Regions from separate parts of the Micromonospora sp. NPDC048907 genome, predicted to be linked through region 1. Evidence: riboswitches for the same ligand, from Rfam matches in the RefSeq annotation. Region 1 holds a riboswitch; each other region holds the start of a gene.
The links. A riboswitch is a leader RNA that binds a small molecule or an ion and turns the genes downstream of it on or off. The one in region 1 is predicted to bind cyclic di-AMP.
Positions count from the first base shown of each region.

Region 2: it holds a riboswitch for cyclic di-AMP, as region 1 does, so the genes downstream of both, ACZ6PY_RS02735 (coiled-coil domain-containing protein) here and ACZ6PY_RS16025 (transglycosylase family protein) in region 1, are expected to answer to the same signal.
Region 3: it holds a riboswitch for cyclic di-AMP, as region 1 does, so the genes downstream of both, ACZ6PY_RS08425 (coiled-coil domain-containing protein) here and ACZ6PY_RS16025 (transglycosylase family protein) in region 1, are expected to answer to the same signal.
Region 4: it holds a riboswitch for cyclic di-AMP, as region 1 does, so the genes downstream of both, ACZ6PY_RS26055 (C39 family peptidase) here and ACZ6PY_RS16025 (transglycosylase family protein) in region 1, are expected to answer to the same signal.

Region 1 covers NZ_JBVJHI010000004.1:441,496-449,003, forward strand. The annotation lists gene ACZ6PY_RS16010 (Xaa-Pro dipeptidyl-peptidase) at 1-973, opposite strand, end outside; gene ACZ6PY_RS16015 (M4 family metallopeptidase) at 1,590-3,647, shown strand; gene ACZ6PY_RS16020 (YbaB/EbfC family nucleoid-associated protein) at 3,738-4,199, opposite strand; gene ACZ6PY_RS16025 (transglycosylase family protein) at 4,336-5,001, opposite strand; cyclic di-AMP (ydaO/yuaA leader) riboswitch at 5,001-5,172, opposite strand; gene ACZ6PY_RS16030 (LLM class flavin-dependent oxidoreductase) at 5,511-7,079, shown strand; gene ACZ6PY_RS16035 (winged helix-turn-helix transcriptional regulator) at 7,154-7,508, shown strand, end outside.
Region 2 covers NZ_JBVJHI010000001.1:544,878-552,385, forward strand. The annotation lists gene ACZ6PY_RS02725 (helix-turn-helix transcriptional regulator) at 1-33, opposite strand, end outside; gene ACZ6PY_RS02730 (carbonic anhydrase) at 227-895, shown strand; gene ACZ6PY_RS02735 (coiled-coil domain-containing protein) at 963-1,982, opposite strand; cyclic di-AMP (ydaO/yuaA leader) riboswitch at 1,987-2,117, opposite strand; gene ACZ6PY_RS02740 (metal-sensitive transcriptional regulator) at 2,326-2,625, opposite strand; gene ACZ6PY_RS02745 (heavy-metal-associated domain-containing protein) at 2,730-2,939, shown strand; gene ACZ6PY_RS02750 (hypothetical protein) at 2,975-3,955, shown strand; gene ACZ6PY_RS02755 (heavy metal translocating P-type ATPase) at 3,970-6,222, shown strand; gene ACZ6PY_RS02760 (CsbD family protein) at 6,295-6,468, shown strand; gene ACZ6PY_RS02765 (YbaB/EbfC family nucleoid-associated protein) at 6,628-7,053, shown strand; gene ACZ6PY_RS02770 (hypothetical protein) at 7,053-7,376, shown strand; gene ACZ6PY_RS02775 (WXG100-like domain-containing protein) at 7,379-7,508, shown strand, end outside.
Region 3 covers NZ_JBVJHI010000002.1:716,187-723,694, reverse strand. The annotation lists gene ACZ6PY_RS08450 (cellulose binding domain-containing protein) at 1-314, shown strand, start outside; gene ACZ6PY_RS08445 (hypothetical protein) at 378-782, opposite strand; gene ACZ6PY_RS08440 (STAS domain-containing protein) at 1,220-1,579, shown strand; gene ACZ6PY_RS08435 (SRPBCC family protein) at 1,707-2,159, shown strand; gene ACZ6PY_RS08430 (hypothetical protein) at 2,173-2,682, opposite strand; gene ACZ6PY_RS08425 (coiled-coil domain-containing protein) at 2,782-3,858, opposite strand; cyclic di-AMP (ydaO/yuaA leader) riboswitch at 3,864-3,994, opposite strand; gene ACZ6PY_RS08420 (cation diffusion facilitator family transporter) at 4,138-5,052, opposite strand; gene ACZ6PY_RS08415 (HelD family protein) at 5,143-7,257, opposite strand; gene ACZ6PY_RS08410 (alpha/beta fold hydrolase) at 7,367-7,508, opposite strand, start outside.
Region 4 covers NZ_JBVJHI010000008.1:162,782-170,289, reverse strand. The annotation lists gene ACZ6PY_RS26065 (CDP-glycerol glycerophosphotransferase family protein) at 1-1,006, shown strand, start outside; gene ACZ6PY_RS26060 (alpha/beta fold hydrolase) at 1,014-1,766, opposite strand; gene ACZ6PY_RS26055 (C39 family peptidase) at 1,871-2,713, opposite strand; cyclic di-AMP (ydaO/yuaA leader) riboswitch at 2,914-3,056, opposite strand; gene ACZ6PY_RS26050 (hypothetical protein) at 3,422-4,219, opposite strand; gene ACZ6PY_RS26045 (hypothetical protein) at 4,379-4,867, opposite strand; gene ACZ6PY_RS26040 (acyltransferase family protein) at 4,928-6,112, opposite strand; gene ACZ6PY_RS26035 (alpha-ketoglutarate-dependent dioxygenase AlkB) at 6,335-6,973, shown strand; gene ACZ6PY_RS26030 (uracil-xanthine permease family protein) at 7,068-7,508, shown strand, end outside.

The sequences.
Region 1 (7,508 bases):
CCCACCACGTGCTGAAGTGGTCCGGCCGGACGTTGTCGTCGTTGATGCCGTGCACCACGAAGACGCTGGCCCGGACCCGGTCGGCGTGCGGCACGTAGTCCCGCTCCGCCCAGAAGTCGTTGTAGTCACCGGTGACGTCGTCGCCGCCCTCCCCGAGGGCGGTCCGCACCGGCGCGCAGTGGGCCCGGCGCGCCGGATTGGTGACCGTGTTCGCGAGGCTGCCCGAGTAGTTGTTCGCCCGGGTGACGAGGCCGTTGCTCCGGGAGTAGTCGTACCAGCTGGAGATGGCCGAGATGGGCACGATCGTGGTCAGCCCGCGTACGCCGCTGGCCGCGGCGGCGTTGGCCAGGGTCCCGTCGTACGACTTGCCGATCATGCCGGTCCGGCCGTTGTGCCAGTCCGCCACGACCGTCCGGCCGGCGGCGTCGACGCCCGGCCGGCGCCCGTTGAGCCAGTCGATGGCCGTCGGCGCGCTGATGTTGTCGGCCCGGCCGCCGGTCACCGGGCAGCCGGTCGAGTTGTTCGTGCCGATCATGTCGAGCAGGACCACCGCGTAGCCGCGCGGCACGAAGTAGTTGTCGTAGAACAGCGGCCACGTGTCGTTCAGCCCGTCACCGTCGACGTCGGCCTTGCACTCGCTCTCGTTGCCCCGGCAGACCGTCGAGTAGTACGGGCTGGCGTCCATCACCACCGGCACCTTGAGGCCGTTCTCGCTGGCCCGGGGCCGGATGATGTCCATGGCCACGACGTCGCGGGCGCCGTCGCCGTCGGTGTCCACGTCCGAGGTGACGAAGACCCGTTCCCGGACGGCGTCGGCGTAGCCGAACACCGGTTGGGTGACGCCGTCCTCGACCACGAGCCGGGGGTGCTCGTTCGCGCCCGGCCGGGCCAGCGCGCCGGTCGCCGGCAGGCCGGTGACCGCGATCGCCAGGGCCACCACCGAGGCCCGCCAGGCATGTCTTCCGCTTCGCATCCGCGTGCTCCTCCTCCCCGCGCCGTCCGCCGAGCGGGCGGCGCGCACAGGGGACACGCCGCCGCGACGGTCGCCCCGAACCTACGGATCGACAGACGTCCACGTCTTCGGACACCTGTGGCAGAAGGTCGGCGTCCGCTCCTACGCCTGTCGCAGGACGGCCCGCCCGGGAGGCGACCGAACGGGTGATCATCCGCGAGCCGTCCGGCACCGGGACGCCGGCCGGACGGGGCGGGGCGACCGGCGGCTCGACCGAGGGGTAATGCGCGCCACCTGCACGGAGCGGCAATCGGCGCAGATCCGACAGGACGCCGTCGGTCGCGGAGAACATTCGGCCTGATCAGAGCATATTGAAGATCATGGGTTCCTGAATTCCCGGCGACGGCGCGGCGACCACCCGGCGCCGGTTGCCCGGGTCACCCATTGATCCCGGCCCGGGCCCGTGTGATTGTGCCCCCAGCGAGTCGCCGACCCCCGGCGACTCACGACGGTCGATCTGTCGAACCGGGGCCACGCCGGCAGCCTCGGAGAACGGCCGTCACCCCGCCTCACCACACCGCGCCGCCCGTCCCCACCGGGCTCCGTGCGGCGCGCCTAGGAACAGGAGCGAACCCCCTTGAAGCTCTCACCTCGCCTCGTCGCGCTCTCCGGCGCGGCGGCGGCCGGTCTGCTCGCCGCCGGCACCGCCGCGGCCGTGCAGGCCGCGCCGCCCGGCCCCGCCGCACCCGACGCCGCCCAGGCCCGCGCGATCGCCGCCGACTCGGCGCGCGCGCTGGTCGCCGGCCGGCCCGCCTACCTCCACGCCAGCTCGGACGACGCGTTCGTGCAGAAGGCGGTCATCTCCTCCGAGGGCACCCAGTACGTGCCCTACGAGCGCACCTACAAGGGCCTGCCGGTGGTCGGCGGCGACTTCGTCCTCGCGACCGACACGGCCGGCAACCTGAAGTACGCCTCCGTCGCCCAGCAGCAGGCCATCGGCAGCCTCGCCACCACGCCGAACCTGACCTCGGCCGCCGCGACGAGGACGGCGCGCGCCCAGCTCAGGACGGTAACCACCGTCGAGGGCACCAACCTGGTCGTCTACACCCTCGGCGCCCGGCCGGCGCTGGCCTGGGAGACCACGGTGCGCGGCACCGGCGCCGAGGGCCCGAGCCGGCTCACGGTCGACGTCGACGCCGTCACCGGCGCGGTGCTGCGCACGCAGGAGCACGTCGTGCACGGCACCGGCACCGGGGCGTGGAACGGGCCCAACCCGTTGACCTTGAACACCACGCAGTCGGGCGGCACGTACTCCATGAAGGACCCGACCGTCACCAACCTGAGCTGCCAGGACGCCGCGAACAACACGACGTTCAGCGGTTCCGACGACGTCTGGGGCAACGGCACCGCCACCAACAAGGAGACCGGCTGCGTCGACGCGCTGTTCGCCGCGCAGACCGAGCACAAGATGCTCGCGCAGTGGCTGGGCCGCAACGGCGCCGACGGCAACGGCGGCTACTGGCCGATCCGGGTGGGCCTGAACGACCAGAACGCCTACTACGACGGCAGCCAGGTCCAGATCGGCAAGAACACCTCGGGCCAGTGGATCGGCTCGCTCGACGTGGTGGCCCACGAGATCGGCCACGGCATCGACGACCACACGCCGGGCGGCATCTCCGGCGGCGGCACGCAGGAGTTCGTCGCCGACACCTTCGGCGCGGCCACCGAGTGGTTCGCCAACGAGCCGTCCAGCTACGACGCTCCCGACTTCCTGGTCGGCGAGAAGGTCAACCTGGTGGGCAGCGGCCCGATCCGCAACATGTACAACCCGTCGGCGCTCGGCGACCCGAACTGCTACTCCAGCAGCATCCCGGGCACCGAGGTGCACGCCGCGGCGGGCCCCGGCAACCACTGGTTCTACCTGCTGGCCAACGGCAGCAGCCCGACCAACGGCCAGCCGGCCAGCTCCACCTGCAACGGCAGCAGCGTCACCGGCCTGGGCATCCAGAAGGCCATGAAGATCATGTACAACGCGATGCTGCTGAAGACCTCGTCCTCGTCGTACCTGAAGTACCGGGTCTGGACGCTGCAGGCCGCGAAGAACCTCTACCCGACCAGCTGCACCGAGTTCAACGCGGTCAAGGCCGCCTGGACCGCGATCAGCGTGCCGGCGCAGACCGGTGAGGCCACGTGCACGGGCAGCACCCCGACGCCGACCACCACGACCACCCCGCCGTCGGGCAGCTGCACCGGCCAGAAGCTGGCCAACCCCGGCTTCGAGTCGGGCAACGTGAGCTGGAGCGCCAGCTCCGGCGTCATCACGAACGACACCGCCCAGGCCGCGCACGGCGGCTCGTACAAGGCCTGGCTCGACGGCTACGGCTCGACGCACACCGACACCCTCACCCAGTCGGTGTCGATCCCCGCCGGCTGCCGGGCGACGTTGAGCTTCTGGCTGCACATCGACAGCGCGGAGTCGACCACGACCACCGCCTACGACAAGCTGACCGTGAAGGCGGGCAGCACCACGCTGGCCACCTACTCCAACCTCAACAAGGCCACCGGCTACGTGCAGCGGTCCTTCGACGTCTCGTCGCTGGCCGGCACCACCGCCACCATCTCGTTCAGCGGCGTGGAGGACAGCTCCCTGCAGACCTCGTTCGTCGTCGACGACACCTCGCTCACCCTGAGCTGAGCACACCGGAGCGGCCGGCCGTCGTCCTCCCGACGGCCGGCCGCTTCGTCGTCTCCGCCGCGGGACGTGGCCGGTCGGTCGCGGCCGCGGTCAGGCCGGGTGGGTCGCGCGCGGGCCGGCGGCGCCGTCGCGGCGGATCCGGGCCGCGACGCCCTCCATGGCCCGGCTGAACCGCTCCATGTCCCGCGCGGACTGCTCCGGCAGGCCGCCGAGCCGGGCGGCGAGGGCGTCCACGTCCGCCCGGGCCGACGCGCTGACCCGCGCGTCCAGCTCGGTGAGCGCGGCGTTCACGGCCACCACGAGGTGCCCGCACAGGGCTTCCAAGGGCTCCCCGGCCAGCTCCGGGTCGACGGTGAGGGACTCCAGCCGGCCACCCTGGACGGCGACGGCCCGGACCCGGCCGCCGGCCGCGGCGCCCTCGGCGCGGAGCAGCTCGGCCGGCGCGCCGTCGGCGTGCTCGACGGCCCGGGACCGCATCGCGGACAGCGCCTGTTGCGTCCTGGTCAGCAGCTCGTCGAGGCTCGCGGCCGCGGAGAACGAGTCGTTGGTCATATCCGCGCTTTCTTCACGTCTTTCCGAGCACCGTGACGATAGCAACCGGCCCCGACGTGGAACGCCCGGCCGGGGAGCCCCGGCCGGGCGTTCGTGGTGCGGTGGACCGGCCCGCGCGGGCCGGGCCCGGTGGGGCTCAGCGCAGGCGCAGCCTCTGGCCCGGGAAGATCAGACCCGGGTCGGTGCCGACCACGCCCCTGTTGCGCTCGTAGAGGGCGCGCCAACCGCCGGCGACGCCCGTCGCGGCGGCGATCCCGGAGAGGGTGTCCCCGGGCCGGACCAGGTAGCCCCCGGCGCTCGGCGTGGTGCGCCGGGCGCCGTGGGCGGCCGGCCGGTCGCCCCGCGACGACCGGTCCGAGGTGGCCTTCTTCGTCGTGGCCTTCCTCGTCGCGGCCTTCTTCGAGCCCGAGTCGCTGGCCGAGTACCGCTTGGTCGAGCCACCCTTCTTGCCGCACACCGGCCAGGCGCCGATGCCCTGTCCGTCGAGGACCTTCTCGGCGACGGCGATCTGCTCACCGCGGCTGGCCAGGTCGGCCCGGCTGGCGTACCTCTGGCCGCCGTAGCCGTTCCAGGTGCTCCGGGTGAACTGGAGCCCGCCGTAGTAGCCGTTGCCGGTGTTGATGTGCCAGTTGCCGCCGGACTCGCACTGGGCGACGGCGTCCCAGTTGACGCCGGCGGCGCTGGCCGGAGCCGCGGGGCCGAGGAAGGCGGCGGCGCCGGTGGCGGCGCCGACGACGAGAGCCCCGACGGCGGTGCGACGCCGCGCGACCCGTCGATGACGGGCGACGTGTTCAGTTGCCATGTGGTTGTCCTCCACGCCGACGAGGTGAGCTGTCGGGTTCGGGCGAGGAGCCCGGCCGCCGCAGGCGGCTTCACCCCGAGGTGTCGTGCACCGAGGAACGTGTGGGTCCCCCGCTCCCGCCCGAGGTCCAGGTACCACCGGGCCGGCGGCGGGATTAGGCGTTGCCGGCCCGTGGTGTCCGCGATCGCGAACGGACTCGACGTTAGGAACGGTTTGTGACGAACGCCCACTTCTTGTGAAGTTCTTCACCCGGCCGGGCGACGGCCCCGCCCCTCGGCTGCGGAACCGTCGAATCTGTCGTAGCAACCTGGCCATCGCCGAGTTTTCCCAGCTCACGAAGGCTCTTCCGGGGTTCCGGCCGAAGAGGACGGCCGAGCCGCGCCGGGTCCACCGTGGCAAGTGGCCGCGTCGCGTCGCGGATCCCGGAGCCGGTGGGTTCCCCGGTTGCCGCGCGACGCGGAGGGCTACCGTGGGCAGGTTCACGCAAGATCGGCACGAGGCGGCGAGGCATGAGCGACCACGGACACGAGCTGGCCTTCGGCGGCTTCCTCACCCCGAGCGCCGGGCGACCGGAGCAGGTGGTGGCGCGGGCCAAGCTGTGCGAGCAGGCCGGTCTGGACCTGGTGACCTTCCAGGACCACCCGTACCAGCCCGGGTTCCTGGACACCTGGACGCTGATGTCCTTCGTGGCCGCGGCCACCAGTCGCATCACCCTCGCGGGCAACGTGCTCAACCTGCCGTTGCGCCAGCCGGTGGTGCTGGCCCGCAGCGTGGCCAGTCTGGACCTGCTCACCGGCGGCCGGGTGGAGCTGGGGCTCGGCGCCGGCGCGTTCTGGGAGGCGATCGAGGCGGTCGGCGGCCGGCGGCTCTCCCCGGGCGCGGCCGTGGACGCCCTCGACGAGGCGATCCGGGTGATCCGCGAGGTGTGGGACACCGAACGGCGCGGCATGGTCCGGGTCGAGGGCGAGCACTACCGGGTGGTCGGGGCGAAGCGCGGGCCGGCCCCGGCCCACCCCGTGCGGGTCTGGGTCGGCGCGTACAAGCCGCGGATGCTGCGGCTGGTCGGTCGCCGCGCGGACGGCTGGCTGCCGTCGCTGGCGTACCTGCCGAAGGGGCCGGCGGAGCTGCCCGCGTTGAACGCGCTGATCGACGAGGCCGCCGCGGAGGCCGGGCGTGAGCCGGGCGCGGTCCGCCGGCTGCTCAACGTCACCGGCACCTTCGCCCGGTCCTCCGGCGGCTTCCTGGACGGCCCGCCGGAGCAGTGGGTCGAGGAGCTGGCCGGGCTCGCCCTGGACCACGGCGTCGCCACGTTCATCCTCGGCAGCGACGAGCCGCGCGCCGTGCAGCTCTTCGCCCAGGAGGTGGCGCCCGCGGTCCGCGAGCTGGTCGCCGCCGAACGCACCACGCCGGGCAGCCGCGCCCACGCCGTCGAGGAGCAGCAGGCCGCCGCCGCGGCCGGCGGGTCGACCGCACTCGCGGTCACCCCCACCCCCGACCCGGGGGTACGCCTGAGCCCGCGCCGGCTGTGGGACGAGTCCACCCGGCCGGCCGCGCCGCCGGCACCGGCCGGGCACGTCTACAGCCCGCACGGTCAGGCCGCCGGGCAGCACCTGGTGGACGTTCACGACCACCTGCGCCAGGAACTCGCGCAGGTGCGTGACCTGCTCGAACAGGTCAAGCGGGGCGCGGTGGCCCCGGGCGCCGCCCGCGCCGTGCTCAACGAGATGACCATGCGGCAGAACAACTGGACGCTGGGCGCCTACTGCGCGGCGTACTGCACCGTGGTGACCCAGCACCACGGCCTGGAGGACAACTCGATCTTTCCCCACCTGCGCCGCGCCGACGCGGGGCTCGCGGCGGTGCTGGACCGCCTCGAGGAGGAGCACGTGGTGATCCACGGGGTGGTGGAGAGCGTGGACCGGGCGCTCGTGGACCTGATCCGCGAGCCGGGCGACTTCACCGAGCTCCAGGCGGCCGTGGACCTCCTCACCGACACCCTGCTGTCCCACCTGTCGTACGAGGAGCGGGAGATCGTCGAGACCCTCGCCCGGCACGGCTTCTACGCCGGCCAGCTCTGAGGGTGGTTATTCCCGGGTCCGGCGTGAGATAGCTGGCTTTTGTTTTCCTAAGTCAGCCGGGTAGCGTCGCCCCCATGACGGACTTCCTCGCGCGGCGTGACGCCTGGTCCACCGCCAACTGCTCGATCGCCGGCGCGCTCGACGTGGTCGGCAACCGCACCACGCTGCTCCTGCTGCGCGAGGCGTCGTTCGGCACCCGGCGTTTCGACGAGTTCGCCCGCCGGGTCGGCGTCAGCGAGCCGGTGGCCGCCGCCCGGCTGAAGCAGCTCGTCGCCGACGGGCTGCTCGACCGGCGGCCCTACCGGGAGCCCGGGCAGCGCACCCGCGACGAGTACGTGCTCACCGCCAAGGGGCGGGACCTGCTGCCCGTGCTCGCCGCCCTGCGCGAGTGGGGCGACACGTACGCCGTCGAACAGCCGTCGGTCCGGC
Region 2 (7,508 bases), on a different contig from region 1:
TTTCTCACCTGGTGTCGTCGCCATGATGGTCATGGTATGGCTCCCGGATGTCCCGGTCCTGTCGAGGCGGCTGCCGGGGCCGCCGTCAAGATCGCGCCGACGTATGAAATCCGTATCACGTAAATCTTGACGTACCTTGGACTGCGTGTGACCGTGGGTGCCGAGGCCGCCTCCGTCGCCGGCCGGCTGACCAGGGCGTTTTCGCGCGAGGACGAGGTGAGGATCAGTGTCGCCGACCACTCCCGAGCAGGCGCTCGCCGAGCTCTACGCCGGTAACCACCGGTTCGTCACCGGCGCCCCGCGCCATCCCAACCAGGACGCCGGACACCGGGCGGCCGTCGCCGACGGCCAGCACCCGTTCGCCGTGATCGTCGGCTGCTCCGACTCGCGGCTCGCCGCCGAGATCATCTTCGACCGGGGCCTCGGTGATCTCTTCGTGGTCCGCACCGCCGGCCACACCGCCGGCCCCGAGGTGCTCGGCAGCGTGGAATACGCGGTGACCGTGCTGGGCACCCCGCTCGTGGTGGTGCTAGGCCACGACTCGTGCGGCGCGGTCCAGGCCGCCCGCGATTCGGTCCGCACCGGCACGTCGCCGTCCGGGCACCTCGGCGCGGTGGTGGACGCCGTCGCGCCCAGCCTGCTCCGGGCCGGCCGGGAGGGCGTCGAGGACCTCGACGGGATCGTCGACATCCACATCGCCCAGACCGTGGAGACGATGCTCGCCCGGTCTGTCGTCCTCGCGGACGCGGTTGCCGCCGGGCGGTGCACGGTGGTCGGCCTGTCGTACCGGCTCAGCGCCGGCGAGGTGCGCACCGTGGCACAGGCCCCGACCGGCGCGCCCGCCATCCCGGTGCCCGCCCCGGCCGCGCCCGCGGACCCGGCGCTCGCCACCTGACGGCCGTCAGGAGACGTCGAAGGGGCCGGCCCGCGCGTCGCGGGCCGGCCCCTTTCGGCGTACGTCGTCAGAGCAGCGACATGTGCACGTGGTCGGTGTGGTCGGAGGGCCCGCTGTAGGACTTCCAGCCGGTGGCCGGGAACCAGATCTGCCGGTTCCAGATCACGTAGTAGATGCCCAGCCGGTCCGCGTTGCGGATGAGGAAGGCGGCGACGTTGTTGCCGTACATCCGCTGGTCCTTCGTGCGCCACGAGGAGAAGCCGCTCTTCTGCAACGACCAGTCGCAGGCCCGGCCCTTCGGGTGCTCGAACGGCCCGCCGTTGCGGTGGCAGCCCACGAAGCGGTTGAAGCCGGCCCGCTTGACCTCCTTGTACGCGTGCAGCGTGCGCGGGGTGACGCAGCCCGAGGTGGTCGGGTCGTTCTCGCTGCACGACTCCGGCTTCCAGTCGCCGTCCGAGGTGCGGCCCGGGCCGACGCGGGCCACCGGCGAGGTGGCCGAGACCAGGCCGCCGGTGAAGCCGATCCCGCCGACCAGCTTCAGCGCCTTCTCCGTCTCGGCCTTCTCGCGGGCCATCGCGTTCTTCTGCTTCTCCTGCTCGCGGACCTCGATGTCGAGCGCGATCTTGGCCTGCTCGGCGCGGGTCTTCGCGGCGTTGATGGCGGCGAGCTTCTGCGAGTTCAGCAGGTTCAGCTCGTCGAGGGCGGCCGCCCGCCGGACGAACGAGTCGGGCGTGTTGCTCTCCATCAGCATGGCCATGGCGCCCATCCGGCCGGTGCGGTAGGACTGCGCCGCGATCTGGGCCACCTGCGGGCTCAGCGCGTCGAGCTCGCTCTGCGCCGCCTTGACCTCGAGGGCGAGCTGGAGCTGACGCTTGCGCGACGTGTCGAGCTTCGCCTTGGCCTGGAGGTACGCCCGGTTGGCGGCGTCGATGGCCTCGGTGATGAGGGGGTCGTCCTCCTCCTCGGAGTGCCCCGAGGGGGTGGGGGTGCTCGGAGCGGCCGTCGCCGGGGTCGGCCCCGCCAGCACGGTGATCGCGGCCAGCACGGCCACCACGGGGGTCAGCCAGCGGCGCAGGGGTGCCGTCACAGTGTTCCCTTCCGTCGGCCGCCGACCGGGTTAGCTGACGGGTTCGGGACGGAAGTGGCCCCTACCGCTCGCGCGGATTCACCCCATGTACCTGGTTCCCCGGCTCGCCCGCGGGCGATTGGGCGGCGGCACCGCTGGCGCCGGTGCGCGCCTTCGGCGGTGACCGGCAGCGAGGTTACCCGAGAGTCCTCCCGGTGTTCTACGTCCGGAAGCCGACCAATAGCGAGAATTCGTCCTCGCCCTGCGTGACCAGGATCGCGTTTGAGATCCGCCGTCACGCTGCGGAGTGTCACCATGCGGCCTGCGTGCTCCCGGTGCCGCCCGGGGAGATCCGCCGGGCCGGTCAGCCCCGCTTCATGAGGCGGCCGACGGCGGCCATCATCTCGGTGGCCATCTCGTCGGCGCGGCCCTCGGCGGCGCCCTCGTGCATGCAGTGCCGGGCGTGCCCGTCGAGCAGGCCGAGGCCGACCTTGTCGAGCGCGGCCTGGATGGCGGAGATCTGCGTCAGCACGTCGATGCAGTAACGGTCGTCCTCGACCATCTTCTCGATGCCGCGAACCTGGCCCTCGATGCGGCGGAGCCGCGCGAGGAGCTGGTCCTTGCTGGCGGTGTAGCCCCGGGTCGGGGTCGTCGGTGCGGTCATGACGCCAAGGATAGCGTACCCCTCGGGGGTATGGTACGGTCGTCTCGTGGCCGATACCCCCACCGGGTAACGGTAACGGGAGCGGCGGAAAGGGAGGATGCGCGATGGTCACCACCACGTACCAGGTGCAGGGCATGACCTGCGGGCACTGCGTCAACTCGGTGAGCGCCGAGGTGAGCGCGCTGCCGGGCGTCACCGACGTCCAGGTCGACCTGGCCTCCGGCCGGGTCACCGTCACCAGCCGGAGCCCGCTGGACACGGACACCGTCCGCGCCGCCGTCGACGAGGCCGGTTACGACCTCGTCGGGGCGTGACGGTTCCGCGGACCCGAAGGAACCGAGGTGCCCCGATGAACACGGCGACGAAGCTGAGCGGCTTCGCCCTCGGGCTCGCGGCGGTGTTCGGCACGGCGTACGGGGTCGGCCACCTGGCCGGCCCCGTCACCCCGGCCGCCGAGACCCGCCACGACGCCACCGACGCCGGACACGACTCCGGCGCGTCCGACCACGGCGACGGAGGCCACGCGGCCATCGCCACCGCCCACCTGCCCGGCGGGCTGCTCGTCTCCGACCGCGGCTACACGCTCCAGCCGGTGACCGCCCCCGCGAGCGAGTTCGCCTTCCGGATCACCGGCCCGGACGGCCGGCCCGTCACCCGCTACGACGTGGCCCACGACAAGCGCATGCACCTGATCGTGGCCCGCCGCGACCTCTCCGGATTCCGGCACGTCCACCCCGAGCTGGCCGCCGACGGTACCTGGCGGGTCGCCTCGCCGCTCGCCGGACCCGGCGTCTGGCGGGCGTTCGCCGACTTCACCCCGACCGGCGGCGAGCCGCTCACCCTCGGGGTCGACGTCACCGTCCCCGGCGCGCTGGAGCACCGGCCGCTGCCCGCGCCGGTGACCCGCACCACGGTCGACGGCTACACGGTCACCCTCACCGGCGCCCCGCAGCCCGGACGGACCAGCCGGCTCACCCTGACCGTCAGCCGTGACGGCCGGCCCGTCACCGACCTTCAGCCCTACCTCGGGGCGTACGGGCACCTGGTGGCGCTGCGCCAGGGCGACCTGGCGTACCTGCACGTGCACCCGGAGGGCGCGCCCGGCGACGGGCGGACCCCGGCCGGGCCGGCGGTCACCTTCGCCGCCGAGGTGCCCTCGTCCGGCGCGTACCGTCTCTACCTGGACTTCCGGCACGGCGACGCGGTGCACACCGCCGAGTTCACCGTGCTGGCCGGGGACCAGGCCACGCCGGCGCCCGCCGCGCCGGCCCCCACGACCGCACCGACTCCGGACGCCGGCCACGGCACCCCGGGGCACGGGCACAACTGACCGGAGGTGACGCGATGACATCCGCGAAGTCCCTGCCGGTCGCGCCGCACCTGATCGAACTCGCGATCGGCGGCATGACCTGCGCCTCCTGCGCCGCCCGGATCGAGAAGAAGCTCAACCGGATGGACGGCGTGGAGGCCACGGTCAACTACGCCACCGAGAAGGCCACCGTCCGGTACGCCGACGAGGTCAGCCCGGCCGAGCTGATCGCCACCGTGGAGAAGACCGGCTACACGGCCGTCGTCCCGCCGCCGCCCGCGCAGGTCGCCGCCGGGGCGCCGGCCGAGCCGGTGGACGAGCTGCGCGGGCTGCGTACCCGGTTGTGGGTGTCGGCCGTGCTGACCGTGCCGGTGATCGTGCTGGCCATGGTGCCGGCCTGGCAGTTCGACTACTGGCAGTGGCTGTCGCTGACCCTGGCCGCCCCGGTCGTGGTCTACGGCGGGCTGCCGTTCCACCGCGCCGCCTGGATCAACCTGCGGCACGGCGCGGCGACCATGGACACGCTGGTCTCGCTCGGCACCCTCGCCGCGTTCGGCTGGTCGCTCTGGGCCCTCTTCCTCGGCGACGCCGGGATGCCCGGCATGACCCACGCGTTCCGTTTCGACATCACCCGCACCGACGGGGCGGGCAACATCTACCTGGAGGCGGCCGCCGGGGTGACGGTGTTCATCCTGGCCGGCAGGTACTTCGAGGCGCGCTCGAAGCGGACCGCCGGCGCCGCCCTGCGCGCCCTGCTCGAGCTGGGCGCCAAGGACGTCGCGGTGCTGCGCGGCGGGCAGGAGACCCGGATCCCGGCGGAGCAGCTCGTGGTCGGCGACCGGTTCGTGGTCCGCCCCGGTGAGAAGGTCGCCACGGACGGCGTGGTCGAGGAGGGCACCTCGGCCGTCGACGCCAGCATGCTCACCGGCGAGTCCGTGCCGGTCGAGGTCGCGCCGGGCGACACCGTGGTCGGCGCCACCGTCAACGCCGGCGGCCGGCTGGTCGTCCGCGCCACCCGGGTGGGCGGCGACACCCAGCTCGCGCAGATGGCGAGGCTGGTGGAGCAGGCGCAGACCGGCAAGGCGGCCGTGCAGCGGCTCGCCGACCGCATCTCCGGTGTGTTCGTGCCGATCGTGATCGCCTTGGCCGCCGGCACGCTGGGCTGGTGGCTGGGCACCGGGGGCGGCGCCACCGCCGCGTTCACCGCCGCGGTGGCGGTGCTGATCATCGCCTGCCCGTGCGCGCTGGGGCTCGCCACGCCGACCGCGCTGCTGGTCGGCACCGGGCGGGGCGCCCAGCTCGGCATCCTGATCAAGGGCCCGGAGGTGCTGGAGTCCACCCGCCAGGTCGACACCGTGGTGCTGGACAAGACCGGCACCGTCACCACCGGGAAGATGACGCTTGTCGACGTGCTGCCCGCCGGGGGCGAGGACGCCGCCGAACTGCTCCGGCTCGCGGGCGCGCTGGAGGGGGGCTCCGAGCACCCGATCGCCCGCGCCGTGGCCGACGGCGCCGCCGAGGCGGGGCCGCTGCCCGCCGTGACCGGCTTCGCCAACGCCGAGGGCCTCGGCGTGACCGGCACGGTCGACGGCCGGGAGGTGGTGGTCGGGCGGCTCCGGCTGCTGCGCGAGCGCGGTCTCGACGTACCCGAGGAGGTCGTGCGGGCGGTGACCGGCGCGGAGGCCGCCGGCCGGACGGCGGTCCTGGCCGGCTGGGACGGGCGGGCGCGCGGCGTCCTCGCCGTGGCGGACGTGGTGAAGCCGACCAGCCGGGCGGCCGTCGCCCGGCTGCGCGAGCTGGGGCTCACCCCGGTGCTGCTCACCGGCGACAACGCCACCGTGGCGAAGGCGGTGGCCGCCGAGGTCGGCATCGACGAGGTGATCGCCGAGGTGCTGCCGGCCGACAAGGTGGCGGTGGTCGAGCGGCTCCAGGGCGAGGGGCGGACCGTGGCCATGGTCGGCGACGGGATCAACGACGCCGCCGCGCTCGCCCGGGCCGACCTGGGGCTGGCCATGGGCACCGGCACCGACGTGGCCATCGAGGCGTCCGACCTGACCCTGGTGCGGGGCGACCTGACGGCCGCCGTCGACGCCATCCGGCTCTCCCGGCGCACCCTCGCGATCATCAGGGGCAACCTGTTCTGGGCCTTCGCCTACAACGTGGCCGCCCTGCCGCTGGCTGCCGCGGGCCTGCTCAACCCGATGATCGCCGGCGCCGCGATGGCCTTCTCGTCGGTCTTCGTGGTGGCGAACAGCCTCCGGCTGCGGCGCTTCCGCCCGGTCGGCTGAGGGCCGGGGATTCGGACGGTGGGCGCCGGGGTACTCCACTGACGTCAGGGAAACCGCTGAGTGGAGGTTCTTATGGGCATCGACGACAAGATCGACAACGCGACCGAGAACACCGCCGGCAAGGTCAAGGAGGGCGTCGGCCGGGTCACGGACGACGAGCGCCTCGAGGCCGAGGGCCGCAACGACCAGGCGGCCGCCAACCTCAAGCAGGCCGGCGAGAAGATCAAGGACGCCTTCAAGAGCTGAGCAATCCGTCCTCGTGGGCCGGGCCGGCAACCGCCGGCCGGGCCCACGACGGCTTTCTGCTCCACATCGGACAGTCCACAGTCGCTCACCGGGGGTCACCCCGGTTGGCGCGAACTGCGTAGCATGCGGGGGGACCTCGACCCCGGAGGAGCTACGCCCATGGCCCAACCCGTCGATCCATCCGGCCTCGGCCGCGTGCTGTCCGAGACCATGTCCGCGCTGGGGCGGTTCACCGCCGGCGCCGACGGCGAGACGCCCCCGCCGCCCGAGGGCGTCGGCGAGGCGGCCGACGGCCTGGTCCGGGTGACCGCCGGTCCGCCCGGGCGGATCACCGCGTTGACCCTCGACCCCCGGGCGATGCGGCTGCCGAGCGAGTCCCTGGCCGAGGAGATCGCCGCGGCGGTCAACGCCGCGCTCGCCGACCTCCAGGAGAAGGCGACCGCGGCCGTCCCCGGCCAGGTCGACCTGGGCTCCCTCGGCGAGCAACTGCGCCGGATCCAGGAGGACGCCGGCCGGCAGCTCACCACCTTCACCGACGCGCTGGTCCAGGCCCAGGACCGGCTGTCCGGCCAGGGCGGCCGCTGATGGCGATCGAGGTCGACCCGGACGGGCTGGATGGCTCCGGGCGCGCGCTGGGCGACGTGGCCACCCGCTTCAGCGAGGCCCTGACGGCGTTCCAGGCTGAGCTGGCCGCCTTCGGCCGGCCCTGGGGCTCCGACGACATCGGTTCGCTGATCGGTGCCGCCCACGACGAGGTCTCCGCGTTCGCCTTCGAGTGCTTCGACACCGCGCTCCAGGAGATCGCCGCCGCCGGCACCGACCTCACCGGCATGGCCGCCCGCTACGCCGAGATCGAAGCCTCCATCACGCAGGGCTTCGACGGGCTGCGACAGGCGCTGGGAGGCTGACGGTGGGTCTGGAACTGCCCGGCGAGCTGCGCTCGCTGCTCGGCATCCTCGGCTACACCTGGCCCGAGGCGGACGAGGTCAAGCTCTTCGAGATGGGCAACGCCTGGATCGGCTTCTCCGGCACCCTGGCCG
Region 3 (7,508 bases), on a different contig from region 1:
CGCCGACCAGCGCCGGCTGCGCGGCGACCTACGCGGTGACGAACTCCTGGCCCGGGGGCTTCCAGGGCGAGGTCACGGTGCGCAACTCCGGCGCCGCCCCGATCGCCGGGTGGACCGTGGCCTGGACGTTCCCGGACGGCCAGACGATTACCCAGGTCTGGAACGGGTCGTACACGCAGACCGGGTCGGCGGTGACGCTGCGGGACGCCGGCTGGAACGGCAGCCTCGGCGTGGGTGGGGTCACCACGGCGGGCTTCACCGGCACGTACACCGGCGGCAACCGCGCGCCGGCGCTCTCCTGCACCGCCCGCTGACCGGACCGCGAACAGCGCGTGGCCGCCCCCGTCACCGGGGGCGGCCACCGTCGCGTCCGGAACTCAGCCGTCCAGGCCGGCGGGGGAGTTGGGGCGGTCGACGTCGACGAACTCGATCTCGTCGACGTCCCGCTCGCGGCTGCCGGCGGCCCGCGCGGCGGTGCCGGCGGCCCAGCCGATCGCCGCGCCGGCCAGCGCCGCGGCGATCAGCAGCGTCCAGGGCAGCGCCGGCCGGCGGCCGGCCAGCGCGTCGAAGGCGAGGGTGGCCCGGCGGCGGGCCTCCTCGGCGGCGGAGCCGACCAGGTCGGTGGCGTCGTCGGCGAGGCCGGAGGAGTTGCGGCGGGCCGACCGGGCGGCGTCCCGCACGCTGTCCCCGGCGGAGCCGGCGGCGGAGAGCAGGTGCTGCCACGCCTGGTCGGCGACCCGCTCGGTCTTGCTGCGGCGGTCCAGCAGGGTGGATCCGAACATGGTGTTACCTCCTCGGGGTGCCGAAGTCCGGCGGCCAGATCGGACTCCGGGTGTCATCCGGCGCGTGACGGTTCGCTCACCGGGGCCAGTGCCCGTACCGGAGCCGGCGCAAACCCACCGGGGCGGGCCGGGTCGCGCCCGATCGGCGCGGGACCGGACGAACCACGCGAACGCGCCGGGGGCGGGTGCCAGCCGGACGTGCGCCCGCCCGCTACCCTGGGTCGGCGGATCGGCCGGGGCCACCCCGGCCGATCGACCGGTTGGGACCCCGCGCCGCGGGGAAACAGGAGCCCGAAGGTCCGGATTGGGATGCCCAGGTGTGCCCAGTACGCGAATTGCTCATCCCGAGGGGTGGCGACCGAGGCCGTCGGAGGAATACTCTCGGTCGCGGCCCGCGTACTGATGAGGCGCCCGTACGGGCGAGTGGAGGTGCTCGCGTGAGCCTGTCGATCGTGAAGTCGGTGCTGCCGGGTGGTGTCGTCCAGATCGCCCCGCGAGGGGAGATCGACGTCGACACCGCGTACGAGGTGCGGGAAGCGATCGCCGAGGTGCTCGCCAAGGGCCGGCCCTCCCGGATCGAGCTCAACATGCGGCTCGTCACCTTCATCGACTCGGTCGGCATCAGCGCCATGGTCGCCGGCTTCCAGACCTGCGAGGTCAGCGGCGTCAAGCTGGTGGTCACCGAGCCGAGCCGGTTCGTGCACCGGCAGCTCTGGGTGACCGGCCTGCTCGGCCTCTTCGGCGCGCCCGAGCCCTGGTTCGCCGACAGCACCCCCCAGGTGCTCCCCGGCGCCTGATCGACCCACCCCTCCCTGACCGAGTCCCGCTCGCCGACCTGTCGCGGGCCGGGGACTTTCGACCCGTTGCCAGCCCGGCTCCGGTACGGGACGATCGTGCGGACCCACGACGGCGAGGGGGTGCCGCTTGCTCAGCAGCGACAGCTTCAGCTACACCGTGCAGGCCCGGTGCACGAGGGCCCACGCGGTGGCCCTGCTCGGTGACCTGAGCCGGCAGGGTGAGCTGCATCCGCTGATCGTCCGGGTCCGCCAACTGCCGGCCCGCCCCGGGGCGCTGGCCAGCTATGCGATCACCGACCGGCTGGCGCTGGGCCCGCTGCACTTCCCGGTCACCTACCAGGCGGACGTGCTGGTCGCCAACGAGGACGAGGTCGTGACCGTGGCCCGGCAGCAGCCGGCCACCACGGTGCGCAACCACACCCGGCTGCGCGACGAGCCCGACGGGGTGGTGCGCATCGACGTGGAGATCACCCTCTCCGCCCCGGCGCCGCTGTTCGGCTACGCCTTCCGGCAGGCCCGTGCGGCCCACCTCGGCCTGGCCAGCCGGCTCGGCGCCACCCTGGAGGGGCAGGCGTCCTGACCCGGTCGCCGGCTCAGCCGCGCCGCCCCGCGGACACCGGTCGCCGCACCGCGGGGCGGGCCGGCCGCAGCCGCCCCCACGGCTTGTAGGTGGACAGCACCGTCACGACGAGCAGCAGCGTGCTGGAGACGGTGGGCGGGATCACGAGGTCGACGCGCTGACGGGTGTCGGCCGCCCCGGCCAGCGCACCGAGGTGCCGGACCGTCGGGGTGAGCAGGAACAGCACGAGCACGACCACCACGGTGGTGACGGCGAACTTCACCAGCACCCAGCGCCAGCGCAGCAGCCCCCACGGGGTGAGCAGCGCGCTGGCGAGCCCGACCAGCCAGACGAGCACGCTGAGCGGGGCGAACAGCCAGGTGACCAGCAGCGCGGCGGCCGGGTAGACCACCTCGGGGTCGGCCCCGCGCAGCCCGGCCACGCCGAGGGCCAGCAGCACCAGGTCGGCGCCGAGCCATCCCAGCGAGGTGACCAGGTGCAGGGTGAGCAGGGCCTTGCGTCCGGCGGGCGAGAGTCGAGTCATGCCCTCGATGCTCGGCCCTGGCGGGCGTGGCGTCGTGGGCCGCGCGGCGACACCCGGCCTACGTCGTGGGGCGTAGGCCGGGCGCCGGCGGAGCGGCGATCAGTACACCGACAGGTGCACGTGGTTGGTGTGGTCGCTGGACGGGTCGCCGTTGCCCCCGCTGTACGACTTCCAGCCGCTGCTGGGCAGCCAGATCTGCTTGAACCAGATCACGTAGAGCACGGCGAGCGCGTCGGCGTTGCGGATGAAGTAGGCGGCCAGGTTGTTGCCGTAGGTCTTGTCGCCGCCGGTGGCCACGCCGCCGAAGCCGCTCTTCTGCGCGGCGAAGTCGCAGGCCCGCCCCTTCGGGTGCTCGCCGGATCCGCTGGGCCGGTGGCAGGAGACGTAGCGGGTGAAGCCCGCGGCCTTGGCCTGCTGGAGCGCGTGCAGCGTACGCGGGGTGATGCAGCCGTCGGCCGGGGTCGGGTCGTTGACGCTGCACGACTCCGGCGGCCAGGAGCCGTCGGCCCGGCGCGGGGCCGGCTTCGCGTTCGCCGTGGAGGTGCCCTGCACGCTGCCGCCGCCGCTGCTGGACGCCCGGTCGTTCGCCAGCTCCAGGGCGCGTTCGGCCTGCTGCTTGCGCTTGGCCATCACCGCGACCTGCTTGCGCTGCTCCTGGATCTCACCGGTGAGGGCGGTCTGCGTGCGGGTCGCCTCGTCCCGGCTGTCGAGGAGGTCGCGGAGCACCCGGTCCTCGTGGGCGGCCACCTGCTCCAGCGCCGCCGCGCGATCCATGAAGCCCTCCGGGCTGGTGCTGCCGAGCAGCGCCGCGGCCGTGCCCAGCCGCCCGGACCGGTACGCCACCCCGGCGATCTCGCCGACCTTGGCGTCGCGCACGGTCAGCTCGGCGTTGATCGTCTTGAGCTGGGCGGTGAGCTGCTGCTGCCGGGTCACCGAGCGGTTCAGCGCGGTGCGTGCGTCGAGCCAGCCCTTGCTGGCCGCGTCGAGCTGGGCGCGCAGGGCGGGGGTGCCGCCCTCGTCGTCGCCGGGCGCGGCGGCGAGCAGGCCGGTCGGGGAAGCTGCCGCACCCGCAGAGGCGGGGGAGACCGGCGCGGTCACGACGCCGAGGGCGAGCGTCGCGACGAGCAGGGCCGCCAACCGGGCGACCGTCCGTCGTACAGGTGCCACTGGGGGCATTCACGTGTCCTTCCGTCAACCGCCGACCGGGTTAGCTGACGGGTTCGGGACGGAAGATCCCTACCGCTGACGCGGATGCACCCCACGAACGTGGTTCCCCGGCTCGCCCGTGCGGGCGATTAGGCGCTGGCCACCGCGGGCGCCGGTGGGCGCCGCCCGGCGGGGGCCGCGGTCGAGCCTACCGGCGCTGTGCCGGGGCGGCTCCGCTGGTGGGAGCCGGTGTCCCGGACAAAACCGGCATAGATGCACAATAACCACTTGGATTTAAGATTGCCCTAATTACCACTCGACCGCGCCGCACGCGCCGGGAGACGCTCCGGGTTCGATCTGCAACGTGGCGTGATCGATGGAGAAGTCCTCGTGCAGGGCCGTACGGGCGGCCGTCAGTACCTCGCCGACCTCGGCGCCCGGCGTCATGGTCAGGTGCGCCGAGGCCACCTCCATGCCCGAGGTGAGCGTCCAGACGTGCAGGTCGTGCACCTCGGCGACGCCGGGCACCGCGGCCAGCCGGTCGTGCACGGCGGTCACCTGGAGGTGCTCCGGGGCGGCCTGCACCAGGATCCGGACCGCGGCCCGGCCGAGCCGCCAGGTGCGCGGCAGGATGAACAGCCCGATCGCCACGGCGACCAGCGGGTCGGCCCACCACCAGTCGGTGACCGCGATGACCAGGGCGGCGCCGATCACGCCGAGCGAGCCGAGCAGGTCGCCCAGCACCTCCAGGTACGCCCCGCGCAGGTTGATGCTCTCCTCGGCGCCGGCCCGCAGCAGCGCGAACGCGCCGATGTTGGCGAGCAGGCCGAGCACCGCCACGGCGAGCATCGGCCCGGCGAGCACCTCCGGCGGCTCGTCGAACCGGCGTACCGCCTCGACCAGGACGTAGACCGCCACGGCGCCGAGCAGCACCGCGTTGGCCAGCGCGGCCAGGACCTCCAGCCGGTAGAGCCCGAAGGTGCGCTGCGGGTCGGTGTCGGCGTGCCGCGTGGCGGTGATCGCGGCGAGCGCCATGCCGATACCGAGGACGTCGGTGAACATGTGCCCGGCGTCGGAGAGCAGGGCCAGCGAGCCGGTGGCGAAGGCGGCCACCGCCTCGACCACCATCAGGGCGGTGAGCAGCGCGAAGGCGCCCCAGAGCCGACCACGGTGACGCTGCGCCGCGTTGGCCACCGCGCCGCTGTGGTCATGACCTGCGCCCACGCCCACACCCTCTCGTCCGCCGCCCCGGCCGGGCTCAATCTATGCTCACATCGCTATGTGTGCAAGTGAACGCCGGACGGGGCGCCGTCGTCAGCCGACCGGGTCGAGCGTGGTGAGCCGCTGGGTGGCCCGGGAGAGCGCCACGTACAGGGTGCGGACGCCCGACCCCGGATCGGCCCGGATCTCGCTCGGGGCCACCAGCACCACCCCGTCGTACTCCATGCCCTTGGCCTGGAGGCTGGTCACCACCTGGAGCCGGCCGCCCAGGTCGCCCAGCCACCCGGCCACCTCGTCCCGGCGCGGCACCGGCGTGATCACGCCCACCGTGCCCTCGACCTCCGCCAGCAGCGCGCGCGCCGCCGCCGCGGTGGCGGCCGGCAGGTCGGCGGCGGGCACCGTCCGCTCGACGGGGGCCACCCCGGTGGAACGGACCGCGGTGGGCAACGCCAGATCCGGGTGTACGCGGTGGATCTCCGCGGCCGCCACCGCGAAGATCTCCGCCGAGTTGCGGTAGTTGGTGGTCAGCTCGTACCGGTGGCGGCGGCGCCGGCCCAGCGCCTGGTCCCGGGCCCGGGCCAGCTCCTGCGGGTCGCCGGTCCAGGCGGTCTGCGCCGGGTCGCCCACCACCGTCCAGGAGGCCAGCCGGCCGCGCCGGCCGACCATCCGCCACTGCATCGGCGAGACGTCCTGCGACTCGTCGACGACCACGTGGGCGTAGTCGCGGTAGTCCTCTGGGCGCTCCCGCGCGGCGGCCCGGGCGGCGCGCTGTCGGTCGGCGGCCGTGCTCAGCTCGCGGACGCCGCCGGCCAGCTGGAACGGGTCCCGCTTCGGCCTCGCCCGCTGCACCGGCCGGCCGAGCAACGCGTCCAGCTCGTCCAGCAGCGCCACGTCGGCGATCGTCAGCCCCTCGCCGTCCAGGCTCCGGTACGCCTCGGTCAGCAGCCGGATCTCGGCCCCGGACAGGACGCCCCCGGCGTACCGGCGCAGCCGCTCCGGGCGGGCCAGCCAGCCCAGCACGTGGCGCGGGTGCAACCGTGGCCACCAGGCCTTGAGGAACTCCCGGAACTCCGGCCGCTCGATGATCTCGTCCTCGAACGCGGGCTGCTCGGGCAGCCGGCCGATCCGCAGGCGGCGGGCCTGCGCCCACAGCGCGGCCAGGACCGCGTCGAAGGCCGCCCGGCGCACCTCGTTGCGGCGCGCGCCGCGCGACAGCGTCCGGTCCCGGACGGCGTCCAGCTCGGCCCGCTCCAGCCGGAGCAGCTCACCCCGGTAGAGCAGGCGCAGCTCGCCGGGGGAGTCGGGCACCGCGTCCCGGACCGCCCGCTCCAGCACCCGGCGCATCCGCAGCGACCCCTTCACGGCCGCCACCTCGGGCGGGTCCGTCCGGTTCGCCGACACGCCGGGGAAGAGGGAACCCAGCGAGTGCAGGGTGGCCGTCTCCTCGCCGAGCGAGGGGAGCACCGAGGCGATGTACTGGACGAACACGCTCGACGGGCCGACCACCAGGATGCCGCCGCCGGCGTACCGGGCGCGGTCGGAATAGAGCAGGTACGCGGCCCGGTGCAGGGCCACCGCCGTCTTGCCGGTGCCCGGGCCGCCGGAGACGATCGTGACCCCGCCGGCGGGGGAGCGGATCGCCTCGTCCTGCTCCCGCTGGATGGTGGCGACGATGTCCCGCATGCCGTGGCCGGTGGCCCGGGACAGGGTCGCCAGCAGCGCGCCGTCGCCGACCACGGCCATCTCCGGCGGCGCCGACTCCGGGTCCAGCAGGTCGTCCTCGATCCGGGTGACCTGCTCCGCGGACGACTGGATCGTGCGCCGCCGCACCACGCCCTGCGGTTCGGCGGGAGTGGCCTGGTAGAACGCGGCGGCGGCCGGCGCCCGCCAGTCCACCACCAGCGTCTCGGCGTTCTCCCCGCGCACGCCGAGCCGACCCACGTGCAGCATCTGCCCGGTACGCAGGTCCAGCCGGCCGAAGACCAGCCCCTCGTGCTCGGCGTCCAGCACGTGCCGGCGCTGCGCGGCGTGGAAGACCATCGCGTCCCGCTCGACCAGCGCGCCGAAGTTGCCGACCCGGGCCAGCCGGTAGCCCTCCCGCTCGGCGTCGGCGGCCGACCGACGCAGTTCGGCCAGCCGGGCGTACACCCGGTCGAGATGCCGTTGTTCGACGGCGATCTCCCGTTCCAGGGTGGTCTGGTCGCTCAACGCGGGGGCTCCTGTGGTCAGACGGCGCGGCTGAATGAGGGTACGGGCCGCCGACCCGGCCCGTGTCGGGGCCATGCCGCTGCCCACCGCCGCCCGTCCGGGTTGCCCGTTATCCGGGCGTTCCCACCCGCTGTCCGGCCGTTCCCGCGTCCGTCCCCGAGAGCACCTGGTGCAGCACCCCGGCGACGGCCGCGGTCACCTCGTCAGGGCGTTCCATCATCAGCATGTGGCCGGCGCCGGGGCAGACGGTC
Region 4 (7,508 bases), on a different contig from region 1:
GTTCCTCCCGACCGTGGCCGCGGCCACCAGCGCGCCCGTGGTCTTCTGCCCCACGCTGAAGACCATGGACGAGGCGCTTGTGCCGAGCCTGCGCGCGGCCTTCTACGTCAACCACGGCGCGAAGAACAGCCACTGCATCCGCTTCACCCAGCTCACCCACGTGCAGCTGCACCACGGCGACAGCGACAAGGCGCCCAGCGCCAACCCGGTGTCGGCGATCTTCGACAAGATCTTCGTGGCCGGGCCGGCGGCCGTCGAGCGGTACGCCCGGGCCGGCGTGGAGATCCCCGCCGAAAAGTTCGTCGTGGTCGGCCGGCCCCAGGTGGAGGCGATCGAGGTACGCCGGGAGCCGGTCACCGGGCTCGCCCACCCGACCGTGCTCTACACCCCCACCTGGACCGGGCACCACGCCGACGCCGACTACTGCTCGCTGCCGGTGGCCGAGACGCTGATCCGCCGGCTGCTCGACCGGGGGGCCACGGTGATCCTGCGGGCCCACCCGTACACCACCCAGAACCCGGCCTCGGCGCGGCAGCTGGCCCGCCTCACCGAGTTGCTCGCCGCCGACCGGGCCCGGACCGGGCGGGCGCACCTGTGGGGGGCGGCGGCCGGCCGCGAGCTGACCCTGACCGAGTGCGTCAACCGGGCCGACGCCCTGGTCTCGGACGTGTCCGGGGTGATCTCCGACTGGCTCTACTCGGGCAAGCCGTACGCGGTCACCGACATGGGCGTCGACGGGGAGGACTTCGTCGCGCGGTTCCCGCTGGCCGGCTCCGGCTACGTGCTGCGCCGGGACATGTCCAACGTGGACGAGGTGCTGACCGGCCTGCTGGACACCGACCCGAAGGCGGCGGCGCGCTGGGCCACCCGGGCCCGCTACCTGGGCGACTTCCCGGCCGAGTCGTACGCCGAGGTGTTCCTCGACGCCGCCCGCCGGCAGCTCGCGCCGGCACCGACCGCGCCCGCCCCGCGCGACGGCTCGCCGGTCCCCTCCCCCGCCGCCTGACGGACGGTCAGAGGTACGCGTCGAGCAGGGCGAGCACCGCCGCCGGATCCTCGACGTGCGCGTTGTGGCCCAGGCCCGGCAGGGTGGCGACCGGGACGCCCAGTTCCTTGAGCTGCGCGTCGGTCACCATCGGGTCGTGCTCCCCACGGGCCAGCAGCACGGGGACGTCGATGGCGGCGAGCAGCGCCGGCAGCCGGGGCTCCCCCACCGCGAAGGCCGCCGGGTCCATGGCGAGCCGCCACCGGCCGTCCTCGCGGCGCAGCCCCGCCTCCACCACGGGGTGGTCGGGGGCGAACAGCCCGGCCAGCCCGGAGACCCGCAGGTAACGGCGGGCCGCCTCGTCCCGGGTGGCGAACCAGGTCACCGGCCGGGCGGCCAGCTCGCGGGTCTTCTCCAGGTCGGCCGGGGACCAGACGGCCTTGATGCCGAGCCCGACCACCGCGTCGACCGGCAGGCGCCGCGACCGCGCGGCCAGCGCCAGCGCCACCACCCCGCCGAGGGAGTGGCCGAGCAGCACGAGCCGGTCCCGGGGGCCGAGCCGCTCGGCCACCGGGCCGAACCCCTCGACCACCCGCCGGGCCAGGGCCTCGAAGGAGTATTCCGGCAGCGGGGGCGACCAGCCGTGCCCGGCCAGGTCGGGGGCGAGCCAGCGCCCCGCCCAGTGACGCTCCAGCAGCGGCGCCCACGGCAGCCACACCTCACCGGTGGCGCCCATGCCGTGCAGCAGCAGCAGCTGGCGGGTACCCGTCTCGTCGGCCATAGGGCGCAGTGTGCCACCGGACGGACACGACGCGCGAGAGCAGCCGGCACGACGACGTCGGGCACCGGCTCGGTGGAGCCGGTGCCCGACGGGGATGGGTGCGATCAGGCGGAGTAGCCGCGGGTGGCCGCCCAGTTCGCCAGGTCGATGGTGCTGACCCAGTACGCGGGCAGCGCCGGGTTCGCCGAGTCGGCGATCCGGACGGTCCGGCCGTCGCTCTTGTAGCCGACCACGGCGATGTAGTGGCCGCCCGGGAAGGAGTGCCAGCCGCCGTCGGTGTCGGTGGCGTCGCCGGCCACGTTGACCACCACGCCCCGGCCGTCGGTGATCGCCCTGACCACGTCCGCCTGGAGCTGGTCGATCTCGGCGGGGCTCGCCGAGCCGCCGAACATGTGGGTCCGGTACGGGTTGCCCTTGACCATCTGGTTCAGGCCGCGGGTGGTGTCCTCGGCCGAGTTGGTGCCGCTCTCGGTGGTGCCGAGCGGGCCGGCCATCGCTTCCTGGGTGGTCTCGACGCCGCTCGCGCTGAGCGCGTTCCGCACCGCGGCCGGGCCGCAGTTCCAGTACTGGGTCTGCGCCTGGTACTCGTAGTCGAGGACCTTGGTCGACGGCGGCTTCGGCTTCGCCTTCGGGGTGGTGTCCGGGTCGGTGGTGGCCTTGGCCGCGGCCTTCGCGACCGACGGCGACGCGCTCGGCGAGGCGGACGGCGACGGGATGGCGACCCGGGCCTCGCCCCGGCTGGCGACCTCACCGAGCCGCGAGCCCAGCTCGGCGACCGCGGCGGTGTTCTCCCGGTGGACCGGGGCCTCGTCGGTGGCGGTGAGGGCGGCGCCGGCGCCGCCGGCCAGCACGAGCGCGGCGGCCGAGCCGGCGAGAATCTGGTACGGGCGCTCGGTCACGAGACGCCGCAGCTGACGCTTCAGGTGATGCTTCACGGGTTCCTCCACGGAGCGTGCGCGGCACACGCCGGCCCCACGCACGGAGGAGCTCACGCGCGCTGGCGGGGCGGCGGGTCGCCGCGGAAGGGGAGCGCCCGGGGGCCGGGCGGTCGGGGAGTGGCCGGGTCAGGTCGCCGTCAGGCGAGCGCCGGCACCACGATGCCGTGGAGGCGGGGGGACGAGCGGGGGGTGGTGAGCACGAGGAATAGCACTCCTTCCGTGGCCGCCGACCGGGTTAGCTGACGGATTCGGGCGGGAAGTACGCCCTACCGCGGGCCCGTGGCCCGCGGATTCACCCCGGTGTTGCTGTGGGTCCCCGGTTCGTGAAGGCACGATTAGGCGGGTCGGCGCGGCGTCGCCACTTGCGATCGGAAACCGCTCCGGACGCGCCGACACTACCGGTGGGTACCTCTCCTGCCAAGCGCTCCCACCTGCGTAAACCTCGTGCACCGCTACGGATTTCGGAACAGTCGGTCACTCACTTCACTCAATGGGACGAGCAGTTACGGTGGCGCCGCGCGGCGGAAAGCGGACATCCGGTGGCGGCCGGCCCGGGATTGCGGTCATCGATCGGCCAACCTGTCCCCTGGTGACCGTTTCCGGGATGGCCGTGACCGGGCTCACCACATTTCGGATAACAATTCGGTCGACGCCGCTCCGTCCCGGCGGCACCGGCGTGCCGCCGTCCCGGGCGGTGTCGTCGCGAGCGGGTCCGGGTCAGCCGGCCCGGGCGGGGCGCCAGCGGGCGCCGGGCACCGCGGCCGGCGCCGGGACCGGGAGCCGGGTCGTCGCCGCGTCGTCGCGGCCCTCCACCGCCGCGACCGGGTCCTCGGCACGGCCGGGGCGGAGCGCGGTGGCCGCCGCGTAGGACTCGGCGGAGAGCGTTCGCGCCGCCTCGGCCGCGAGCTCGGCGTCCCGCCAGGCCCGCCGCTCCCGCTCCGCGGCCGCCGCCCAGGCCGCCCGGCGGCTCTCGCGTACCGCCCGGGCCAGGACGATCTCCTGCTCGGCCGGGTGCCGGCGCGGGTCCCACCCGTTGCGGCGGGCCAGCACGTCCGCGAGCTGCCGCGCGCTCAGGTCGCCCCGCCAGTGCGCGGTCATCGCCGCGTGGTGCAGCCAGCGCTCCCGGGCCGCGTACTCGGCCGGGGTGCGCGGGGTGTGCGGCGCGGGCAGGGCGGCGGCCGGAGCCAGGCGGCGGGCGCCGGCCTCGGCCTCGTCGTACGCCCGCCAGGCCCGGTCGGCCTCGTCCTGGGCGGTGAGCCACTGCTCCCGGCGCCGCCGGGCGGTCTGCGCGGCACCGGCGGCGGCCACCGCCACCTCGTCGGCGTAGCGGCGCAGGTCGGCCCGGCGCGCGGCCGCCTCCACGGCCGGGTCGGGGGCCGCGTCGGAGGCGCCGTCCCGCTCCGGGCGGGCGACCAGCACGGCGAGCAGGCCGAGGGCGAGCAGGAGCAGGGCCGACCAGATGGCGGCGGCCTCGGGCACCTCGGTCAGGAAATGGTAGAGAACGGTCTGCGGCATGGTCGGCACCTCACGGGAGAAAACGTGGTGGAGAGGTGTCCGCACGACCCGCGGCGGCGGGGGCGGCGGCAACGGGTGCCGCCGGGCCGCCCGGCGGGCGGGGTGCGGGGGTGAGGTTCGGTGCGTGCGGCGGGCGCGGGCCGTCGGCCGGCGGGCGGGTCAGCGGGCGGGCGGGGCCCGGGAGCCGACGGTGGCCGGGACCAGCCCGGTGAGGGCGAGCGGCCGGTCCGCGGCGCGGGTCACCGCCGCGGGCGCCGCCGGCCAGGGCTGACCCGCCGGCAGGGCCGGCGCGTCGACGGCTTCGCCCCGGATGTCCTGGCCGGTGCCGGCGGTGGCGGGGCCAGCCGCGACCCGGAGCTGCCCGGCGGCGTCGGCGCGCAGGGGCAGACCCTCGGCGGAGGCCGCCACGGTCGCCGCCACCGGTGCGGTCGCGGCCGGTGCGGTCGCGGCCGGTGCGGTCACGGCCGGTGCGGTCGCGGCCGGTGCGGTCGCGGCCGGTGCGGTCGCCACCGGCGCGGTCGCAGGTGCGCCGAGCGGCAGCGTGGTCGCGCCGAAGGAGCAGGCGACGAGCACGGCCAGCGTGGCCAGCATCCGGGCGGTCCAGCGCGCCACCCACCACAAGGGACAGGTGAGCGCGATGGGCAGCACGGGTACAAACTACCGCCGATGACGCCACATCGCACCGTCGCGCGGGCGTGTCGCGGCGGCTCAGCCCGGGTCGCGCCGCCCGGCGTACTCGACGCTTCTGGCCGGGGCCTCGGGGGCCGCGCGGGGGGCGGGCACGCGCGGCGCCGGCGCGGTGGCGCCCGGCGCCCGGCGGGCCCGGCGCGACGGTCCGAGGCGGCGCATCAACGGCATCTCCACCCAGCGGTGCAGGGCCGCGGCGAGCAGGAGGTTGAGCAGCAGGAAGGCGAGCACCACCAGCGGCCCCCACCAGCCGCCCAGGCCGGTGCCCCAGTCGCCGGTGAGCCGCAGCACGGTCCTCATGACCAGCACGTGGACCAGGTAGAAGGCGAAGGAGACCTCGCCGAGCCAGACCATCGCGCGGGACCGCCACGGCGTGGGCCGGCCCCGCACGTCGGCGTCCGCCGCCGCCGTGATGACCAGCAGGTAGGCCGCCGCGAGCAGGGCCGCCCAGAACTCGGCGCGGATCCACAGCGCGGCCACCACCCAGGTGGCCACGAAGAGCAGGCTGGCCACGGTCAGGTTCGGGCCGCGCCAACGGCCCCGGCGCAGCAGCTCGGCGGCCGCGACGCCCAGCCAGAACTCGAAGGAGCGGGTGACCGGGAAGATCTGGGTGAACCACCAGCGGCTCTCCTCCGGCACCAGGAGCTGCGCGGGCCAGAGGGCCAGGATGAGCAGCGGCACGGCCACCACGACCGCCCACAGCGCGCCGGTCCGGGCCCGGCGCAGCCACGGCAGCACCAGTGGCAGGCAGAGGTAGAAGGCCAGCTCGCAGGAGAGCGACCAGCTCACGTTGTTGACGCTGTAGAAGTAGCCGTCCAGCGGGATCCAGGCCTGCAGCAGGAAGAGGTTGCCGACCGCGGCCCACGGGGCGACCGGGTCGGCGAACCAGAACGCGACGGCCAGCGCCACCACGAAGGTCACCAGGTGGTTCGGATAGATCTTGGCGAGCCTCCGGCGCAGGAAGGTGCGGCGGGGCTCGCCGTCGCGGTACGACCAGACCAGCACGAATCCACTGAGGATGAAGAAGAACTCCACCCCCGAGAGGCCGAGGCCGAACGCCGTGCCCACGAAGGCCTTCAGGTCGGGCTGGGCGACGATCCCCATGGTGCCGACGTGGAAGGCGAAGACCAGCAGGGCGGCGATCCAGCGCAGCCCGGTCAGCGACGGCAGGCGGGTGGCGCGGGGGGCGGCCGGAGCGCTGGTCACGCCGGGTACCCGGCCATCCGCAGGGTCACCGGCACAGCTCCTCCTCGGGGGTGTCGGCGGGGCGGCCGGAGGGCCTCCCGCGACGGCGCCCGCGGGCCGGGCCACCGCCGGGCACCCTACCCGGTGTCCGGATCCGCGCCCCCGGCGCGACGGGGACCGCCGTTCCCGCCCAGCCCCACCATTCCTCGTACGCCTGTTCGAGAACAGGGTAGGATCGGCCGCGTGTCCGACGTCGCGTACCAGCCCTCGATGCTCGACTTCGCCGCGCAGGGCCCCACCCTGGGCCCGCTCGCCGGCCGGGTACGCCGGCACGAGCTGAGCCGGGGCGCCTGGGTCGACCACCTGCCCGGCTGGGTGGCGGGCTCCGACGCGGTGCTCGACACGCTCCTGCACGAGGTGCCGTGGCGGGCCGAGCGCCGCACGATGTACGACGCCGAGGTCGACGTCCCCCGCCTGCTCTGCTGGTACGCCGCCGGCCGCCAGCTGCCGCATCCGGTGCTCACCACGGCGCGCGACACGCTCACCCGGCACTACGCGGCCGAGCTGGGCGAGCCCTTCGTGACGGCCGGGATGTGCCTCTACCGGGACGGCCGGGACAGCGTGGCCTGGCACGGCGACACCCTGGGCCGCTCCGCGCACACCGACACCCTGGTGGCCATCGTCTCGTTCGGCTCGCCCCGGCCGCTGCTGCTGCGCCCCCGCGGCGGCGGGGGGACCAGCCTGCGCTTCCCGCTCGGCCACGGCGACCTCGTGGTGATGGGCGGCTCCTGCCAGCGCACCTGGGAGCACGCCGTCCCGAAGACCGCCCGGCCGGTCGGCCCCCGGGTCAGCGTGCAGTTCCGTCCCGCCGGCGTGGCCTGACGCCGAGCCGGCCCCGGACCCGGGCCGGTGCCGTGCTAGAAACAACTCTCAGGGTCGATCACGCCCCCGTCACCTGACGACGCGAAGGGCTGCCATGACCCAGTCCCCCACCTCCCGCTGGTCCCCCTGGACCCTGCACGGCGACGGCCGCGCCGTGACCCCCGGCGACGTGGTCCACCCCGGCGAGCGGCTGTCCTGGCCGCGCACCGTCGGAGTCGGCGTGCAGCACGTGGTCGCCATGTTCGGCGCCACCTTCACGGTGCCGCTGATCACCGGCTTCCCGCCGGCCACCACGCTCTTCTTCTCCGGGCTGGGCACGCTGCTGTTCCTGCTGATCACCGGCAACCGGCTGCCCTCGTACCTGGGGTCGTCGTTCGCCTTCATCGCCCCGGTGCTGGCCGCGACGACCGACGGCGGCATCGGCGCGGCGCTCGGCGGCATCGTGGTGGCCGGCGTCGCGCTGGCGCTTGTCGGCGTGGTGGTGCAACTGGCCGGGGCGCGCTGGATCGACGCCCTGATGCCGCCGGTCGTGACC